Regions from separate parts of the Paenibacillus sp. JGP012 genome, predicted to be linked through region 4. Evidence: a T-box and tRNA genes for the amino acid it is inferred to sense, from the RefSeq annotation. Region 4 holds a T-box; the other regions hold tRNA genes.
What was found. A T-box is a leader RNA that pairs with one kind of tRNA and senses whether it is charged. The one in region 4 lies ahead of leuS (leucine--tRNA ligase), so its partner is inferred to be a tRNA-Leu.
Positions count from the first base shown of each region.

Region 1: it has a tRNA-Leu gene. The T-box ahead of leuS (leucine--tRNA ligase) is inferred to sense a tRNA for this amino acid. The anticodon was not compared.
Region 2: it has a tRNA-Leu gene. The T-box ahead of leuS (leucine--tRNA ligase) is inferred to sense a tRNA for this amino acid. The anticodon was not compared.
Region 3: it has a tRNA-Leu gene. The T-box ahead of leuS (leucine--tRNA ligase) is inferred to sense a tRNA for this amino acid. The anticodon was not compared.

Region 1 is NZ_JACHKG010000041.1:3,130-7,852, reverse strand. Features, by position in the region: gene urtE (urea ABC transporter ATP-binding subunit UrtE) at 1-46, shown strand, start outside; gene HNR77_RS27330 (nitrogen regulation protein NR(II)) at 136-759, opposite strand; gene HNR77_RS30020 (XRE family transcriptional regulator) at 788-991, opposite strand; gene HNR77_RS27325 (urease accessory protein UreF) at 1,273-1,974, opposite strand; tRNA gene HNR77_RS27320 (tRNA-Leu) at 2,381-2,463, shown strand; gene HNR77_RS27315 (glutathione peroxidase) at 2,669-3,145, opposite strand; cyclic di-AMP (ydaO/yuaA leader) riboswitch at 3,524-3,699, shown strand; gene HNR77_RS27310 (hypothetical protein) at 3,817-4,245, shown strand; gene HNR77_RS27305 (HAD family hydrolase) at 4,366-4,723, shown strand, end outside.
Region 2 is NZ_JACHKG010000034.1:38,612-43,334, forward strand. Features, by position in the region: gene HNR77_RS25950 (insulinase family protein) at 1-433, opposite strand, end outside; gene HNR77_RS25955 (hypothetical protein) at 937-1,461, shown strand; tRNA gene HNR77_RS25960 (tRNA-Leu) at 1,618-1,703, opposite strand; gene HNR77_RS25965 (general stress protein) at 1,930-2,379, opposite strand; gene HNR77_RS25970 (hypothetical protein) at 2,594-2,818, shown strand; gene HNR77_RS25975 (NucA/NucB deoxyribonuclease domain-containing protein) at 3,123-3,608, opposite strand; gene HNR77_RS25980 (sensor histidine kinase) at 3,728-4,723, opposite strand, start outside.
Region 3 is NZ_JACHKG010000001.1:264,242-268,964, reverse strand. Features, by position in the region: gene xynC (glucuronoarabinoxylan endo-1,4-beta-xylanase XynC) at 1-967, shown strand, start outside; gene HNR77_RS01250 (carbohydrate-binding protein) at 1,157-3,103, shown strand; tRNA gene HNR77_RS01245 (tRNA-Leu) at 3,237-3,321, opposite strand; gene pelA (pectate lyase) at 3,495-4,448, opposite strand.
Region 4 is NZ_JACHKG010000004.1:217,968-222,690, reverse strand. Features, by position in the region: gene comER (late competence protein ComER) at 1-262, shown strand, start outside; gene leuS (leucine--tRNA ligase) at 243-2,687, opposite strand; T-box leader at 2,762-3,018, opposite strand; gene HNR77_RS07505 (phosphotransferase family protein) at 3,143-4,099, opposite strand; gene HNR77_RS07500 (class I SAM-dependent DNA methyltransferase) at 4,264-4,723, opposite strand, start outside.

The DNA.
Region 1 (4,723 bases), on a different contig from region 4:
GCAGGAGCTCGATATGTCCCAGTTTGAATATCATTTGTCTGTATGATGCGATTCCATTATCTGATGCCATTGTTGCGAGAGGGTTCAGTGTGTGCTTGAATTCGCCCAAACATGATAGAGCTGCGCTGCATGCCTTTAATGACGCTTATCCAGAATGTTGGAATACTTCGGGTACAGCCGCCGAATGCATTCAGGACAGATATCATGGGTGAACTCGGCAGAGGTATGTTTCTCCAGATAACTTTCCACGGAGCTCCATTCGTCGGATTCGTCCTTGATGTGTTTGCAAACGGCGCAAATGGGCAGCAGGCCATACAATGTGCGTGCTTCAGTCAGGGCTTGTCTTAACTGCTGCTCGGTCCTTTTCTGTTCGGTGATATCTGTATGGGCAATCAAAGCAAGGTTATCGCCGAATATGGGGCCGTCATGTAACGGGGTTAGCTCTACAAGAAACCACTTTTCTTCATTGAACGGAGTGGTCACAGAGATGTCGTATGTATGAGCTTGCTTGAAAGGTACAACGTTATGCCTCAGATGCTGCGCAAACCTGGTTGGTGGAACATCCCTTTGTGCTGTCCACGCTTCCATCAGGTGAAGGTAATGGTTATGGCGGCTGCCTGAGTGTGAGAAAGGTTTGTAGAATCCACGCTCCCAGGCCCGGTTGCAGCTTCGGATGATCCAATGTTGATCAATGATGATTAGCTGATGATTGGTGGACTGGAACGACAGGCTTTCGAGGTCCGATGTCATGTGTCTCATGAGTGAAGTCCTCCTTGGATAAAAGATGTTATCGCAGCTCCTCTGGTATGTCCAAAATATCAGCGACCTGATGCCTGAATCTCGTAGCTTTACGTGTGCCGTGAATAAGATTGGACAGGCGGTAGGGTGGGATGCCATGCTGTTCGCAAAAGGTTTTTTGGTCAATCTGCAGTTCGGTTAGTCGCCGTTTGATAGCCCAACCGAACGGAGTGACGGGTTTCTTCTTGTTCAAAAGGGTTCACCCCTGAGTGGAATTATAGTATTCAGCAGGCGTTTCTTCGTGTAAACTGAATAGAAATGCGAGCTGTAATCTCCATTATATACGTAAATGCGTCATCTAACAATTAAAAAATACGGAAATAAGTGTATTTTTTGAATTAAAATGACGTATATGCGCTGTTTATGGACCTCCAAGGCCATATGTAGCAAGCCTTCATAAACGAAAAAACACGCCAGCAAGGGGGTTGCGGCGTGTTTTTGAATGGAATCAAGAGAGGTTTGTTGGGGAGGTGCTCATGCTCTGTAAGCGTGAAGCCCGGCTCCGAGCATATGGAAGCTGGGGAATAACGTCTTCATAGACAGTGATGCAGGGTGCATGTGTCCATCTGGAGAAGAAGCACTCACGGTCTTCCATTCGTGCTCAAGGTCTGTGGTCAGGCGACCGAGCAGATCCTTGGTGACATTCTCGCTTAGAGGAATAGCTTTGGAGGCTTCGGATATACAGGCATACATGGCTGAATGCAGATAACCGAGGACCGCCTCTTCGACGGGGATGTCGAGGTGGTGGTTAATCCAGGCGTGAACGGTGGGGAGACAGCCGACAGAACTGTATTTGGTGAAAATCTGTTCAAGCGGTTTGAAGTCGATCCAGGGATGCAGGGCGTGAGATAGCTTGATTAAACGCTTGCCGATGGTAGCTGCCTTTTCTCTAAGCTCGGCAGGTGTTCGCTGCACGTGAACAAGCTTGTCGATCAGGGCGATGCGCCAAGTGTCTTTGTGATCGATTGCGGTATATATGCCTTTGATGGCCATACCTTCAAGACGAACCAGACTGGGATGCAGCTGGCAGCGCATGAACGATTCAAGATCCTCGGCTGTACGGATGGTGCCTTCCTTGATATGTGTATCCATGCCGAAGAAATGGGAGAACCCTCCAACCTGAACAGAAGGATCAAGCAGCTTCACGTAATCTAGCAGCTTATTGCCACGGTTCACGATCTTTCGCCTCCAGTGCTTTTTTGTGTTATTTTATATTACATAAAATACTCTTTTCTAAATCTTATGTGCTTAAATCCGAATTATATGATATATATATTCACATAATTATCCGTGTTTTGTCAATGGTTTGCATTGAAAAATAGCTTAAATTTCGTTATTTGTTATTTTTCATGTTATATAATATAACAATTATCTTATTCTCCTTTAGAAATAATATTTGAAAATACGATGCTGCAAGAAATTCATTCTGGTTCCACTGCGGCCTTGGCATTTTTTCGGAATCAGATTCAGGATATGCGCACATTCGGGGAAATATGACTGATTTTTGGCGTATTCAAATAAATGCTTTACATTTAGATAACATTCCGGTATAATCAATTCTGTTGCCGATAATTTACGACATGCGGTCGTGGTGGAATGGCAGACACGCTATCTTGAGGGGGTAGTGGGCGTACGCCCGTGGAGGTTCGAGTCCTCTCGACCGCATCATATGAAGCGTTATTGAAGGAAGCTTCCCTGTACGGGAGGCTTCTTTTTTTGTCTTTTGATCCTGCATAAATAACAGCTAAAGGGCGACAACAGTCGGAGATAAGTTTCATTAGCTGCGTAAAAAAGCCACCCTGTAAACCGAGCAGAACCGAGGCTCTGTGGTTTGGGGCAGCTTTTTTCAAAGTGTAGAAATGTGTGTTATTTATTTCAATAATTTCTGAATATCCTCTACAATTTTATCGGGTGTAGTCTGGGGAGCATAACGCTTCACAACGTTCCCTTCCTGATCGACAAGGAATTTTGTGAAGTTCCATTTGATGGCCTTGGAGCCGAGCAGACCTGGCGCTTCCTTCGTAATATGCTGGAATAGCGGGTGAGCACTGGCACCGTTAACGTCAATCTTCTCAAACATAGGGAAGCTTACGCCATAGTTCATCTGACAGAACTCAGCGATGTCATCAGAGGATCCCTTCTCCTGGGCAAACTGGTTGCTGGGAAATCCAAGGACCTCGAAAGGAGCATCCTGGAATTGGTCCTGCAGCTCCTGCAGGCCCTTGAATTGAGGAGTGAGGCCGCACTGGCTTGCGGTATTTACAATTAACAACACTTTACCGCGATATTGGGACATTTCAATCTCTTGTCCGCGAAGAGTATTTACTTTGTAATCATAGACTGACATGGGGATCGCCTCCAGCATATTATATTGATATGTTTATTATATTTTATGCAATTAAATAATGCAAAATCAATTTACAGAGAACACTATTATCCTCATCGGCTCGACTTTATTCATAGAAGGAATGCAATTCGCTTGAACAATTTTTGTGCGGGCGAGAATTAGACAGCTTGGAAGAGTTGGATAGCGTATAAGCTCATTGTAAGCGTTATTATTGAAGCTTATTGCCGGAATTCTGACGATTCGGTGATCTGCCCGGACTTTACATGATCATGGCACGGGTGTATGATTCAAAGCGTAATTTGAATTTTAATTATATTGTACCTGAAAAACGAAACAGACGATGATATCGATCGGTCTTACATGCAAGATTTACGAACGATGTTTCAATCGCTGAGTTTCCATTCATCGTGGGTGGAAAACGGGGGAACCAACAGGATGTGCTGCATTACAGCAGCAGACATCCATGGGGTGAATTTTCCGGTGACAGCCGGAAATAGGGCGACTCTCGCGCCCGAATCCGTCAGCTAACCTCGTAAGCGTTAAAGGGAGAGGCAACAAACCGCACGCTGGTCCATGGCGTTTTCTCCATGGATTATTTAAGAAGCGTTTCGGAGGCCTTGGTCCCCACGCTTCTTTTTTGTTGTCTTTTCACGCCAAGGGAGGAACGAATGATGGATACAGAGATGATTTTAGTAACCGCTCCGAATGAAGCTGGACGTAAATTTGTGAAGCTGCTGATGTACAAAAAAATGCCTTTTGCCGTTCTGACAAACAGTGCGGGTGAGGAGCGTAAGCTCCGCCGGATCGGAGTAGAGCATGTGATTCGTATGAATACAGCAGCAGCTCAAAAATGGTTTTTGCCGCAGACGAGCGTAGGCAACGTATTTATTTTTGAGAACAGTCTGAACCTGACTTGCCGTTACCTGCAGATTGTTCGCTCCTGGACATCCAAGTCTCTGTGTGTGATAACGGAGCAAAGTCATCCAAAAGGCATTTATCGAGGTATGGGTGCGGACAAAATTGTGTATTCGTTAAATGGAGAAGTTGGATTCTTGCTTAATAGTTGCAATAAACTCGAAGCTGAAGCAAGCAGCTTATGATTGATCCTGTGTAAGGTGCCTGTTATAATTGCAGGTATGGACTAACGGAATCTGAGGAGACTCATGCTTGTCGTGGGTCTTCTTTTTTTATGGATACAGCATGCGCGCACGGGATCTTCATTGAGCGGCGTACAAGGAGGAATTGGCTTGCCGGATATTGCCGGGTTGAAGTGGTTGTTTTTTGATGTAGGGGATACGCTGGTGGATGAATGGGAGCCTGTTGACGATATTATCGGGCAGTTTGTGCGTGAGGCGAATGCTTACGGCTATCCTGTAAAGATTGAGGATGTACGGGAGCTGTTTGAGCAATGTTACCAGAACTACGAACAATGGCCTATGAAGGTAGCTATGCGGACATACATTCAGGATGAAGGTCACCGCAAGCAGATTCAGGACAAGCTGAAATTCCACAAAGAGCTGGAGCGGCCATTTCCTTCTGCAGCCAAGGTGCTCAAGCAGCTGTCGCAGCACTATCACA
Region 2 (4,723 bases), on a different contig from region 4:
AATTCCAGCCCTCTTGCAGAAATATTTTTTCATTCTCATAGATGTTCGTATTTAACACCGCATCCAGATACACATCCATCAAGTTATGGAAATCGTGATCATTGCGGCTGGCCACCGGATAGATCGTTTTGTCAGGATACGTCATCGCATTCAAAAATGTATTCAGGGACCCCTTCAGCAGCTCCACAAAGGAATCTTTGGCCGGGAACTTCTTCGACCCGCAGAGCACGGAGTGCTCCAGAATATGGGCTACCCCGGTATCATCCTCGGGAGGTGTGCGAAAGCCAATGCTGAACACCTTGTTATCGTCGCTGTTGGATAGCAGTACAATGTGAGCACCGGATTTCTCATGTTCCAGCAGGTACGCATCCGATTGCAGTTCTTCGATTCTGCGCTCCTGTAACACCTTGTAGGGTTTAAGCTGTTTCAACATAAATAGAGTCCTCCGTCCATTAAATTGTTGTATAGGTTGATGACTGGATACTCGTTCACATGTGAAAATTACACAGGCACTCCAAAGATGTGTAATATTGTATTGGAACTCAATCCGCAGGCAGGGTGAAAGGGAATATCTTCCTATGGATAGTATACACCATTGTGATCTTACTTCATAAAGAGACAGCCGAATCCACTTTCTGATATGTATTATGCAAGGGTTGTGTTTATGAGCTATGCGGGGTGGAGGGAAAAATTAGGGAAGTATTATTTTAATAATTTTTATTGCGAAATTTTTTTATTTTCTATTTTAAATGCACTTGTTAAAGTCACTAAATTGTGAGAAGTTGGAGATAAAACAGTTAAAGCAATTCCTGTAAAAACTCCTTCTACCCCAGCACTACTGTTTTAGTACCGTAGCATAAAAAAGATTTGTGACGAAATGTGAATTATCACTCCGCACAAATCTTATTAAATTTTACGAGAGTAGAAGGTGTCTTTATGAAGTCCAAAGTATTTAAAGTAACAATATCTGTGATCGTTATTTTAGGAATTGTAACAGCACTTTTTTTATACTTCTATAAATTCCCCAAAGAGATAAACATAATATCCCCAGCTGTAAGTTTCTATGAGAATGACCCTTCTTCAGTGGAGGGTACTACAATAAAAGTATCAGGAACACTGTACCGACCTTTGTTTCAACAACATGTATTTAAAGGTTCAGTAACGATTGATAACTTAGATTTTACCAAAAAGAATGAAACCCTCGATACCTATATACTTGATAGAAAGAATGGCATCAATATGGGAAATCTTGTTTATCATAAACCTTCAACACCAGGGGAGTTTTTAACTTCAAGTATGATCTGGTTTGATGACACTTTCGAACATGTTAATATAGCGAGCGATTGGGGACAGAATAAAAAATTATTTTTTATTGTCTCAGCTTCTTCTTATGAAGAGGGTATTGATGCTCAGCGAAAGATGAGAGATAAGTATGGTTCCTTTTTTGTTCCAAGAGAATAGATACAGCACACCTCGATGTATCCAATCCTAAAGTTCGTCCCCAATCTGCCCCCAGAAATAAAAAAGACACTTAATACCTGTGAATCCCATTTTTCATTTGAAGACATAAAAAAAGAAAACCCCTTATGTATCAAGGAGTTTCCTTCTCTTTTAAGATGCCGAGGACCGGGATCGAACCGGTACGGTAGTCACCTACCGCAGGATTTTAAGTCCTGTGCGTCTGCCAATTCCGCCACCCCGGCATATGTAATATTTTCTTGGCGACAAGAAATATCTTATCATGAATAAATTAATAATGCAACCCTTTTTCCTAAAAAAATGAAACAGGCACTGCAAGCGTCAGCTTACAGTGCCTAGAAAGTCCGAGTTGCGGTCCCGGACTTCCGGTAAACCATCTATATTAAGGGAGGTGTGATATAAGAATACCTCCCCAACATTAAAGAAACCTAAAATCAGCCTTAAATTAAACTAAAAATGCAAAATTGTTTTTACATGCTCTGCCTGTTCCTCGCTGCACTCTACAAAGATCAGAATATGACCTTGCAGCAGCCATTCCTCATAATAACGGGCATCCTCTTCCGTGATGCCTGCACCCGTTAGCGTTAAGACCAGATCATCTGTCTCATTGCCAATCTCATTGCCCGCCAATCGTCGTACCGCTGTTCCGATGGATGCCGTCTGATGCATGCGTTTCCCCAATCCAGCCAATATGCCCTTGAGCGCTCCAAATGCGCCATTCGTTCCAGCACCCTTGAGTGGTTTCGGCAGCCCTGTTTGCTCACTAATCATCTCAAGATCAAGCTGCTCCTTCGCTACAGCACCCAAATGCTTCTCCTCAATGCCTTCTCTTCTAAGATTATTTAATAAAATAATAGCCTCCTGCTCTGTATGAGCAAGCCCTACCAGCAATTTTGTCATCCCGTTCCCCTCCTCTTTCTTATCTACATATAACCCCGAAGACGATGTTCAGTAACGCTAAACGTCTTTGCTAAGTCAATTCACCTAGAACGACTGAATTATTTCTTTACTGGAAATCCATACCTAGTTCTGATAGACTATATAAAGAAGACAAATTAACCATTGAAAACTTTAACCTTGCAATAAATATCTTATTAATCAGGAGTAATGACATATGAAAAAAGAGGTAGAAATTGCCATTCGACGCAAACAACAGGTTATGGTCCGTAATACGAGCGGGCAGACCGTAACCGGCTTCCCGGAACGCACAGCGGACAGTTCCATTCTCTCCTTGCGCACTGTACAGGGCAATGTGTGGATTCCATTTGATGAAGTTGAACAGGTGACTCGCCTGTTGACCCTTCGTTCTCACCATCTGGGTACTATGCAGCTTGTATAACATCTGGGTCGCCCAGCTGTCGAACCACGCTCCTAGAGAACCTCAGCACACTTCAATAGCTAAAAGCTTACCGCAAGAAAGCTACATCGGAAGCATAAGCTTCACCTTTATCACCGGATTTTTCCCTTTGGAAAAGGGAATCGAAAAAATCTGGGGATAACTGCTACTCTCCAGTTATTCTGTCATCGGAGTGGACTGTGCAAAATCTTTGGTTCAACTTATATAACAGCACGCCTATATTCAAAAAACCAGACGATAGACGTCTGGTTTTTCTTTTCTTATGGTTATTGTTTATTCAACAATACTACTTCACAACAAATCTGACACGCGTACCGTCCGGATATGTACTTAACTGATTGCCTACCCAAGAGCCTGCACCGCGATTATCTTTGGGTGTAATATACTGGATATCTGCTCCCGTTCCCCCTTCGGCACACATCGCCATAGGCCACTCATCCCGATCCTTGCCTTTTTTCACCGGCACACCTCGGAGCGAGAGCTCTCTGTTCCCTTCAGCGCCCTTTCGGTCAATCGTGCAAACATCCGAATGCCCCGCCTCGATCGCCTTGCGAATATGGTTCGCTGTCTCGGGATAACGATCTGCAGGAAAAGTAATCGTATGATCAACACCCTTGTCGGTAGCATTGAATGGAGAAGGGAATTGCTGCGGCCACTCTCCACCTGCCCAGGCATATAATGCAATCAATACCATACCTGCTAATGTCAGCATTTGTTTGATGAATCGACGGTTTCCTCTACTGCCTTTTCTGCTGCTGCGTCTTTTACTCATGATGTTCCTCCCCCGTATAACACACTAGCATTATAACAGAACGTCAGTTCGCAGAACAATAATATCCATATAAAAAAACAGCCGGATTGCTCCGGCTGCCTAATGTTATGCAATTTTTCCTATCCTGCATTAGTAATACTCTGTCTGCTTAGGAACGGGACCATTACATGGAACTCCGTTCCTTTTCCTTCCACGCTATGCACTGTAATGCTGCCGTTCATCAGCTCTAATAGCTCTTTGCAAATGGTTAATCCCAGACCACTTCCGCCAAACCTTCTCGCATGGGATATATCGGATTGAGTGAAGGCATCAAACAGTTGATCTATCTGATTCGAAGGTATTCCGATGCCTGTGTCCCGAACCGAGAATGTGAGCATCGTTTCCTCCTGTGAATGCTGCTTCACATCCACTTGCAGCTGTACTTCACCCTTTTCCGTGAATTTAACCGCATTGCTCAGCAGATTATCCAGTACCTGCCGAAGTCTCAGCGGATCACCCCAGAGCACATCAGGCATGCTCAGATCCGCATGGCAGAACAACCGGATTTGTTTATTAACAGCCGCTGGCTCATGGGTCTTCACAATTTGCTGAATCAGCTTGAGAGGCTGAAATTCAATATGCTCCATTCCCATTTTGCCTCTCCCCAGCTTCGCCATATCCAGACTATTATTTACGATATTCAGGAGTGCTTCCCCGGATTGACGGGCCAGCTCCAAATATTCCTGCTGCTCCTCAGTGATATCGCCCATGCCAACAAGCTCAATCATGCCCATAATACCGTTCAGCGGTGTACGAAGCTCATGGTTAAGCTTACCGATGAATTCCAGCTGCCCTCTGCTCGTTTTCTCAGCCGTAGAAGCGGCAAACTTCAACTGTTGTTCCGCAAATTTGCGTTCCGTAATATCATATTGAATCCCCACAAAATACAGGCAATCTCCGGATTCATTGAAAATAGGATCAATATTCAGCTCGTTCCAAAACTTCTGACCGCTTTTGGTATAGTTTAATATCTCCACCTTAATGGATTGTTTCTTCGCTAATGCTTCCCGAATTCGTGTAACCGTCTCGGGGTCGGTATCTGCTCCCTGTAAAAATCGGCAATTTCGGCCGATTGA
Region 3 (4,723 bases), on a different contig from region 4:
TTTTGCATACCCGCTCTTCAAACAAAAAGGGGCCGGCAAGGAACTTTGGATGACAGAAGTGTATTACCCTAACAGTGACAACAATTCCGCAGACCGCTGGCCAGAGGCTCTGGACGTATCGTACCACATGCATAGCGCCATGGTAGAAGGTGATTTCCAAGCTTATGTATGGTGGTATATCCGCAGACAATACGGACCGATGAAGGAAGATGGCACGATCAGTAAACGTGGTTACAACATGGCCCATTTCTCCAAATTTGTTCGTCCAGGCTATGTTCGTGTAGATGCAACCAAAAACCCGGATACCAACACTTACGTTTCGGCTTATAAAGGAGACAACAAAGTTGTCATCGTCGCAATTAACCGCGGCAATTCAGCAACCAGTCAGCGGTTTGTGCTGCAAAATGGCAATGCCTCCACTGTATCCTCGTATGTGACGGACAGCAGCCGTAATCTGGCAAGTCTTGCACCCATTAATGTTTCCAATGGCGCGTTCACAGCTCAGCTTCCTGCACAGAGTGTAACTACATTTGTTGCTAATCTCTCTGGTGGCACTGGAGGCGGGAATGTAGGCACTGGCACCACATATGAAGCCGAGACGGGAACAACGTTGACAGATGCAGTCATCGAAACACTTTACCCGGGATATACGGGATCAGGATATGTGAACTTTAACGCGTACACAGGCTCGGCCATTCAATGGAATAGCATCAACAACACGATAACAGGTACCAAAAACGTAAAGTTCCGTTACGCCCAGGAGAGCGGTACTCGTAATCTGGACATCTACGTGAATGGCACCAAAGTGCTCAGCAATGAACCCTTCACTGCAACAGGAAGCTGGTCCACCTGGGGTGAGAAAACCATTCAGGTTCCTATGAATTCAGGTGTAAATACCCTTCGAATCGTTACCACAGGTACTGAAGGACCGAATATTGATAATATTACCGTAACGGCTGCCTCCTAAATACAGCTTTCATCCTTTATTTTATTGTGTTGTTTAGGACAAGTCTGATAACCCACATTGGATTCTCCCTTTTTAATCAAGGCAATAAATAGCCAAGCCCCGTGTTCAGCAGGTACTACATACCAATTAGCTGATGCACGGGGTTATTTATCACATACCAACTCGTTTTTTTAAGGAGGACAAAACTTGATGTACAGATTATATGGAATCACGCTTCTTGTCATTGCATTAATTCTAAGTTGTGTGCCCATAAATCAGGCCTCTGCTGCAAGCTCCGCCATCGCCAAACAGATCGGAAATGCAAATCCGCTAATCGATCATCATCTCGGAGCCGATCCTTTTGCATTAACCTATAACGGACGTGTCTATCTCTACATGTCCAGTGACAATTATGAGTACAACAGCGATGGCTCCATCAAGGATAACACTTTTGCCAATCTGAAAAGCGTATTTGTTATCTCGTCTGCCGACATGGTAAACTGGACGGATCACGGAGCTATTCCCGTTGCCGGTGCGAACGGAGCAAACGGTGGACAAGGGATAGCCAAATGGGCAGGCGCATCCTGGGCCCCCGCAGCTGCAGTCAAAAATATCAATGGCAAAGACAAGTTTTTCCTTTACTTTGCTAACGGTACTGGCGGTATCGGTGTTCTAACGGCAGATAGCCCTGTTGGGCCGTGGACAGATCCAATTGGTAAAGCCCTTTTAACAACAAATACCCCGGGCATGGCAGGCGTGGTTTGGCTTTTCGACCCTGCTGTTTTTGTGGACGACGATGGGACAGGATATTTGTATGCAGGCGGTGGAATTCCCGGCGGCTCGAACCCCACTCAGGAGCAGCGAGCCAATCCCAAAACAGCCCGGGTTATCAAACTCGGTCCCGATATGACCAGTATAGTTGGCAGCGCATCAACAATTGATGCTCCCTTCATTCTGGAGGACTCGGGCATTCACAAATACAATGGCAAGTATTATTACTCCTATTGTATTAACTTTGGCGGCGTACACCCATCCAACATTCCCCCAGGCGAAATTGGATATATGGTAAGCTCCAGCCCCATGGGCCCCTTTACATACGAAGGACATTTTCTGAAAAACCCGGGGGTATTCTTTGGTGCAGGCGGCAACAACCACCATTCGGTTTTTCAATTCAATAATGAATGGTACGTCGTGTATCACGCTCAAACCGTCAGTCTGGCTCTATATGGTTCAGGAATGGGTTATCGCTCGCCACATATTAACAAATTGCAGCACAACACCAATGGTACAATTCAGGAAGTGACTGCGAATTATGCTGGAGTTCCCCAGCTATCCAATCTGAATCCATATAACCGTGTCGAAGCAGAGACCTTTGCCTGGAATGGCGGAATTCAGACGGAAAAATCGAATGCACCTGGCGGTCCAATAAACAATCAGCAGGTAACCCAAATACACAATGGAGATTGGGTCGCGGTAAGTAAAGCAGATTTTGGTTCCAGCGGAGCTCAGACTTTTAAAGCCCATGTTGCTTCTGCATCAGGTGGAGGGAAAATCGAGATTCGTCTGGATAGCGTCTCTGGTCCTCTCGCTGGCACTCTGAATGTCCCCACTACTGGCGGTTCACAGAACTGGCTGGAAGTCGAAACTGCCGTTACCGGGGCAACAGGGGTCCGCAATGTCTTTCTAGTCTTTACTGGCAGCGGATCAGGTCAACTGTTCAACTTCGATTACTGGCAGTTTTCTAACACTTCTTCGTCTCCGGCCACAGGCACAACCTATGAAGCCGAGAGCAGCACTCAGCTGACAAATGCAGTTATCGAAACCATCTACCCCGGTTATACAGGTACCGGATATGTAAACTTTAACGCTTTAACGGGCTCATCCATTGAATGGAATAACATCAATAACATGACGACTGGCACTAAAAACGTAAAGTTTCGTTACGCTTTGGAAAGCGGCACACGCACTCTCGACATCTATGTAAACGGTACCAAAATAATCAGCAATGAACCCTTCAGTGCAACCGGCAGCTGGTCGACTTGGGGTGAGAAAATCGTTCAAATCCCTATGAACTCAGGGATGAACACACTTCGAATTGTCACAACAGGGACAGAGGGGCCTAATATGGATAACATTACAGTAACGGCCTCCTTATAAACGCCACCGTTTGCTACATTTCTGACAGTACAACGACGCCCAAATGGAAGCCAGGAACATAGAATAATCACGATTCCTTGATCCAAAAAGTAAAAGGCTCTTTCAGGATGATCCTGAAAGAGCCTTTTCATGATGCGGTCGAGAGGACTCGAACCTCCACGGGGGGTTAGCCCACACGGACCTGAACCGTGCGCGTCTGCCAATTCCGCCACGACCGCATATTTTGTGTCTCACCAAGTAATATCGGCGACAAGATATAATATATCATGTACCTTTTCTCTTGTCAACAACAAAATAAAACCAACAAGCGCGAATCAGATTCATATCCGGTTCGCACTTGCATAATCTGGCTATATTTATACTGGAGCTGCATTAGCTGAACGCTGCATGATTACAGCTTGGACGGCCAGCTGCCATACCATGCATACCCGCCTCTTCTTTCTTTTTCAATATCACTAAGCTTGTATTTCACAATCCCGTCCCGACCGACAAAGATCGGTTTGTCTGTGCCAAGTTCATAAAAACGCGCCCAGATCGGTGCTGCACTTGAATCTGCAATAATCCGGCTGTCCCCATTTGCTCTTTCATAGCGATAACCTGTAATTTTCACTTTATTAAACCAGGCTTCTGCACCTTTGATAGATGCCGTAATTCTGGAATTGGCCGGTCTGGTCTTCAGAAATTTCACAATGTTTACACTTTCCGCTGCCGTTAATGAAGGTACTTCATAAATTCTGGCTCCCGCTGGTTTAAGTGAGCTCGAATCATGCTGCTGGCCCCAAGCCGTAGGCCTGCCACCGGATACTACCTGTGTATTCAGGATGGCATCCACACCTTTGGACACCGCATTTTTACTGCGATTTGCAAGTGAGCTGTCAATAAAGGAAAAGTCTCCTTTGCGCCCCGCAACCTCATCGAGCATGTACATCACATTAATCATAGCGTCGTCATTATACGTAATATGTTTATGATAACCGGAGCTCTGGTAAACCTGCGGCCATCCGCCATTCGAATACTGCATATTCAGCAAAAAGTTAATGCCTTTGATTGCTGCAGCCGAGTATCGCGGATCATTTGTTTTTTTGAATTCGCTTGCAAGTCTTCTAATCTCTGAATATGTAGCTTTGTTATCAATTGTTGATTTGGCCCACTCCCCCGATGTCTGGCTGTAATCCTTTCTCCACCCCCCATCAGGACGTTGGTTTTTCAAAATATCAGACATACTTGCCGTTGTACCTGAGGCATCAGCAGCAGATACGGTTGCTGTAGGCAAAATTTCCATGCCCACTCCAGAAAAAACCATCGAACACGCGAGCACAAACGTAACCCATTTTTTTGCTTTCAAAAGACAACACGCTCCCCAATTCACAAATATCGCTCTCTCACATGTCTATCTGCTGGCTAATCTTTCACGCTAAGCTTAGCTGCATCACATGAATCAACCAATAAAATCTAATTAAATACATAATTTGTATGAATAAATTTATGATATGCAATAAAATACATTTTGTCAATATATGCAACAAAACTCAAATTTTCACTTTATAATAATATCCACCCATCCAACTTTTAACTCTTGACAAATTGGTTTAATAACCAACTCCGTACCTGGTTAAACAT
Region 4 (4,723 bases):
AGCAGACGCCTGTGCTCTTGCCGGAGAGATGCTGCTCGGAACAGGCAAGCTGTTAACCGAGGGAGGGTACACTCCGCAAGAGCTTCAGGCCCGTGTTGCCGTACCTGGCGGCATAACCGCCCAGGCACTTGCCCTGCTGCGAAACAACCTGAATGGTGTATTCGACAGCTTGATTCACACAACACATGAGAAATATGATGAAGATTTAGTCAAGCTGGATGAGGTGTTTCGTGCCAGTGAAATTAACCGGCAACAATATTAACCAGTTTGCCTGGAACGGCAATGACTTTGCGAACAGTCTTGCCTTCCAGCGCCTGTTTCACAGGAGCCAGCTCCATCGTGTAATCCTGCATACCCTGTGCATCCAGATCCTTCGCGATCGTAGTGCGGGTTACAATTTTACCGTTAACTTGAACGACAATTTCCACTTCCGCATCCACAGTCATGGACTCATCATATTCAGGCCAAGCCACGTACGTAATTCCACCCTCATGCCCCAGACGGCTCCACAGCTCTTCCGCCATATGCGGCGCCAGAGGTGACAGCAGCTGAACAAAGTTTTCCATCGCTTCACGAGGCAGAGTATCTGCTTTGTACGCATCGTTGATGAAGATCATCAGCTGACTGATTGCAGTATTAAAACGCAGATGCTCCAGATCTTCCGTTACTTTTTTGATCGTTTTGTGAGTTGTTCGTTTGAACTCGTCGGTTCCACCGTCAGCTGTAATTTTCTCATTAATCGCGCCAGTGTCTTCGTTAATGAATAGACGCCATACGCGGGACAAGAAACGATGCATTCCCTCTACCCCGTTAGCATTCCAAGGTTTGGTCGCTTCCAGAGGCCCCATGAACATCTCATACAAACGCAGTGTATCTGCACCGAATTCGTTAACAATCTCATCCGGGTTAATGACATTACCGCGAGATTTACTCATTTTTTCATTGTTGGTACCCAGAATCATTCCTTGGTTCACCAGTTTTTGGAACGGCTCTTTTGTGTGTACCACACCCAGATCATACAGCACTTTGTGCCAGAAACGTGCATACAGCAAGTGAAGTACCGCATGCTCCGCTCCACCGATATACAGATCAACCGGCAGCCATTGCTGCTGTTTCTCCTGAGAGATCAGTTCCTTGTCATTGTGCGGATCTATGAACCGCAGGTAATACCAGCAGCTTCCTGCCCACTGCGGCATGGTATTCGTTTCGCGACGAGCCTTCATGCCCGTTTCCGGATCAACGGTATTCACCCAATCGGTCACATTGGCCAGTGGTGATTCACCTGTGCCCGATGGTTTGATCTGATCAATATCCGGCAGCAGCAACGGCAGCTGATCTTCCGGTACGGTCTTCATCGTTCCGTCCTCCAAATGCAGAATCGGAATCGGCTCTCCCCAGTAACGTTGACGGCTGAACAGCCAGTCTCGCAGACGATACGTTGTTTTTCCTTGTCCTTTGCCTTGCTCTTCGAGCCAGGCAATCATCTTCGCCGCAGCCTCTGCATTATTCAATCCGTTCAGGAAGTCGGAGTTCACGTGTGATCCGTCGCCTGTAAACGCCTCTTTGGTCACATCTCCGCCTTCAATAACTTCGATGATATTCAGGTTGAATTGCGTTGCAAATTCCCAGTCACGTGCATCATGACCCGGAACAGCCATTACAGCACCAGTACCATAACCAGCCAGTACATAATCCGCAATCCAGATTGGCAGCTTCGCTCCGTTAACCGGATTGATTGCATATGCACCTGTGAACACACCGGTTTTGTCTTTGGCCAGATCGGTACGTTCCAGATCACTCTTGCGAGCAGCCTGCTCCTGATAAGCCTTAACCGCTTCACGTTGTGCTTCAGACGTAATGACATCTACCAGTTCATGCTCTGGCGCCAGAACGGCAAAGCTTGCACCGAACAATGTATCCGCACGGGTCGTAAATACTTTAATAACCTCTTCACGGCCTTCAATCGCAAAAACAACTTCAGCCCCGGTTGATTTGCCGATCCAGTTGCGCTGCATATCCTTGATGCTTTCGGACCAATCCAGTTCTTCCAGATCCTCGAGCAAACGCTCTGCATATTCTGTAATTTTCAGCACCCATTGACGCATCGGTTTGCGCACAACCGGATGTCCACCACGTTCACTCTTGCCATCAATAACTTCTTCGTTCGCAAGCACCGTACCCAGCGCTTCACACCAGTTGACTGGCACTTCATCGACATAAGCCAGACCCTTTTTGTAGAGCTGGATGAAGATCCATTGTGTCCATTTGTAATACTCGGGGTCCGTTGTGCTGATCTCGCGATCCCAGTCATACGAGAATCCGAGCGACTTGATCTGACGACGGAAGTTATCGATATTACGGAAAGTAATGTGACGCGGGTGTTCCCCTGTATCCAGTGCATGCTGCTCCGCAGGCAGACCGAAAGCGTCCCAACCCATTGGATGCAATACATTGTATCCACGCATCCGTTTGTAACGGGATACGATGTCTGTTGCAGTATAACCTTCCGGGTGACCTACGTGCAGTCCCGAGCCGGACGGATACGGGAACATATCCAGTGCATAAAACTTCGGTTTGGACGGGTCCTCACCTGTTTTAAACGTTTTATTTTCATCCCAGTATTGCTGCCAGTTTTTCTCCATCACTTGCGGCTGATAGCCGTGCTTCGGCTGGTGATTCTCACTCATCTATATTCCTCCTTCAGGTTTATACGCGCTTTTAAAGCAACAAAAAAACCTCAGCATCCCGTAGCGTTTGCAGCGCTAGGGACGAGAGGTTGAATTCCCGTGGTACCACCCTAGTTAGCGGACGAACGTGCTTCGTCATCCACTCCCTTTAGACCTGTAACGGCGGTTAACCGATGCGGATTTCCTTCCCGTTCTACACTCAAGGCATAAAACCATGTAATCACCGCATTTCTCCAAGGCGAGTTCGCAAATTACTGTCAATCGGCTTGCACCAACCGCCGACTCTCTGTGATGTACAGAATTCACTACTGATCCTTATCATCGAAATATGTATACAATATCGGGAACATTATATAAAAACGAAAGCACAAAGTCAATACGACGCGTCATATTCATGCCTTTGGGCGATAAACCCGCCTTATAGCAACTTAAACGTTAACAACAAGACTATTTGCTCAGCTTTGCTTAAAACGTGTTATGCCTTCCTCCATATTACGAATCGTTGACTGGATATGTTCCTGATCATCGTACTGGCGGTAGTCACATTCAATGCGCAGCGCCAGATCAAAGTACAGATCGTACAGACTTCTGCGCTTATGCTCATTTTCCGTAGTAATTGCCCGGCCATACCCTTTTACAAACCCTGGAGTGTAGTTAAAATGGCTGAAATAATGCTCCATAAGCGGATCTCCCCACAGTGAGCGTTCAAAATCTATAATGCCTGTAATCTGCTTATCCTGCACCAATACATTGCCATCCCACAGATCCCAGCTGATCAGAACCGATTCGGTTACTTCATCCAATGCATCCGATTTTTCTTCAATCAAACGTCTCAGCTCATCGTACTCTATCCCGATATTAACTTTGGCCGCCTCGCCATCTGCCAGCATATCCTCCATTAACACGGAAAAGGCTTCTCTCCACGTCGCACGCTGTCTGTCCTTGCCCGAAAAATAACCAAACTGTTCACCTTGGATTTCATTGATCCGCCGATTGTATAATCCTAATTGCTGCTCAATCCCATCCTGTTCTTCCTGTGTAAATTCAGCCTTGATCTGGTTGTACGGCCTCCCGGACATAAAGTCCATAACAAAATACTGTGCTGGAGCCATCGTTAATGAATCATCGTAAGCGAGCACCTTGGGCACAGGAACATCCCCCAGCTTGGCAACAAGGCGGAGAGCTTGCACTTCAGTCGTCATCAGATCCTGTTCACAGCGCATCATATGGGTTGCAGCCGAAGGCGCAATCTTCAGGACAACGTTTCGTCCGTCACCAAGCTTTATTTTATAAGCCTGGTTGGCCCAGCCGTCAATCATTTCCTCATAATGTTGAATCGAGGCGTCCAGGTGCTGCTTGATAATCAGATCCAGCTGTTCTTTGCACAATCTCGTTTTATATGTACTTTCCATGGATATGTTCCCCCTTTATAGAAAACGCTTTCTAAACATATTAATTATGTTCCTTTTTACCTTGTGCAGCAATACTTTTATGCATATCTTATTCAAAAAAACTGCCCCCAGCCCGCATTTTGCATGCAGTCTAAGGACAGCTCGTTATTTTGAATGATAAATGATCATTTCACAGCTACATAGAACAAACGCTCCGCATGATCCCCAGCCTCGTTCCATTCAAAGTCAGCATAGACCTTCACATCACGAAAGCCCGCTTTGCTTAACTCCAGCTTCATCCAATCCGGGTCATACGCACGCTGCACATGAACTTCCTCGAACCGCCGATACGTATCCTTGCTGCCATCCTCCACACGTGAAAAAATACTCAAATGATGCTCGATTTCACACCGGTCCTGATCCAGATCACAGGTCCAGATGTAGGATACAGAGCGCTCATCCAGTACAAAAGGCTGCTCTTGATCGTATCGGATTAAAGTGTTCGGATGATGCACATCAAACAGGAATGTGCCTCCCGGCTTCAGCATCTCATACGTGCGCACGAAAGTACGAACGACATCCTCGGATTCCAGAAGATAGTTCACACAATCACAGAATGAAATGACCGAGTCCACAGGCTCAGGC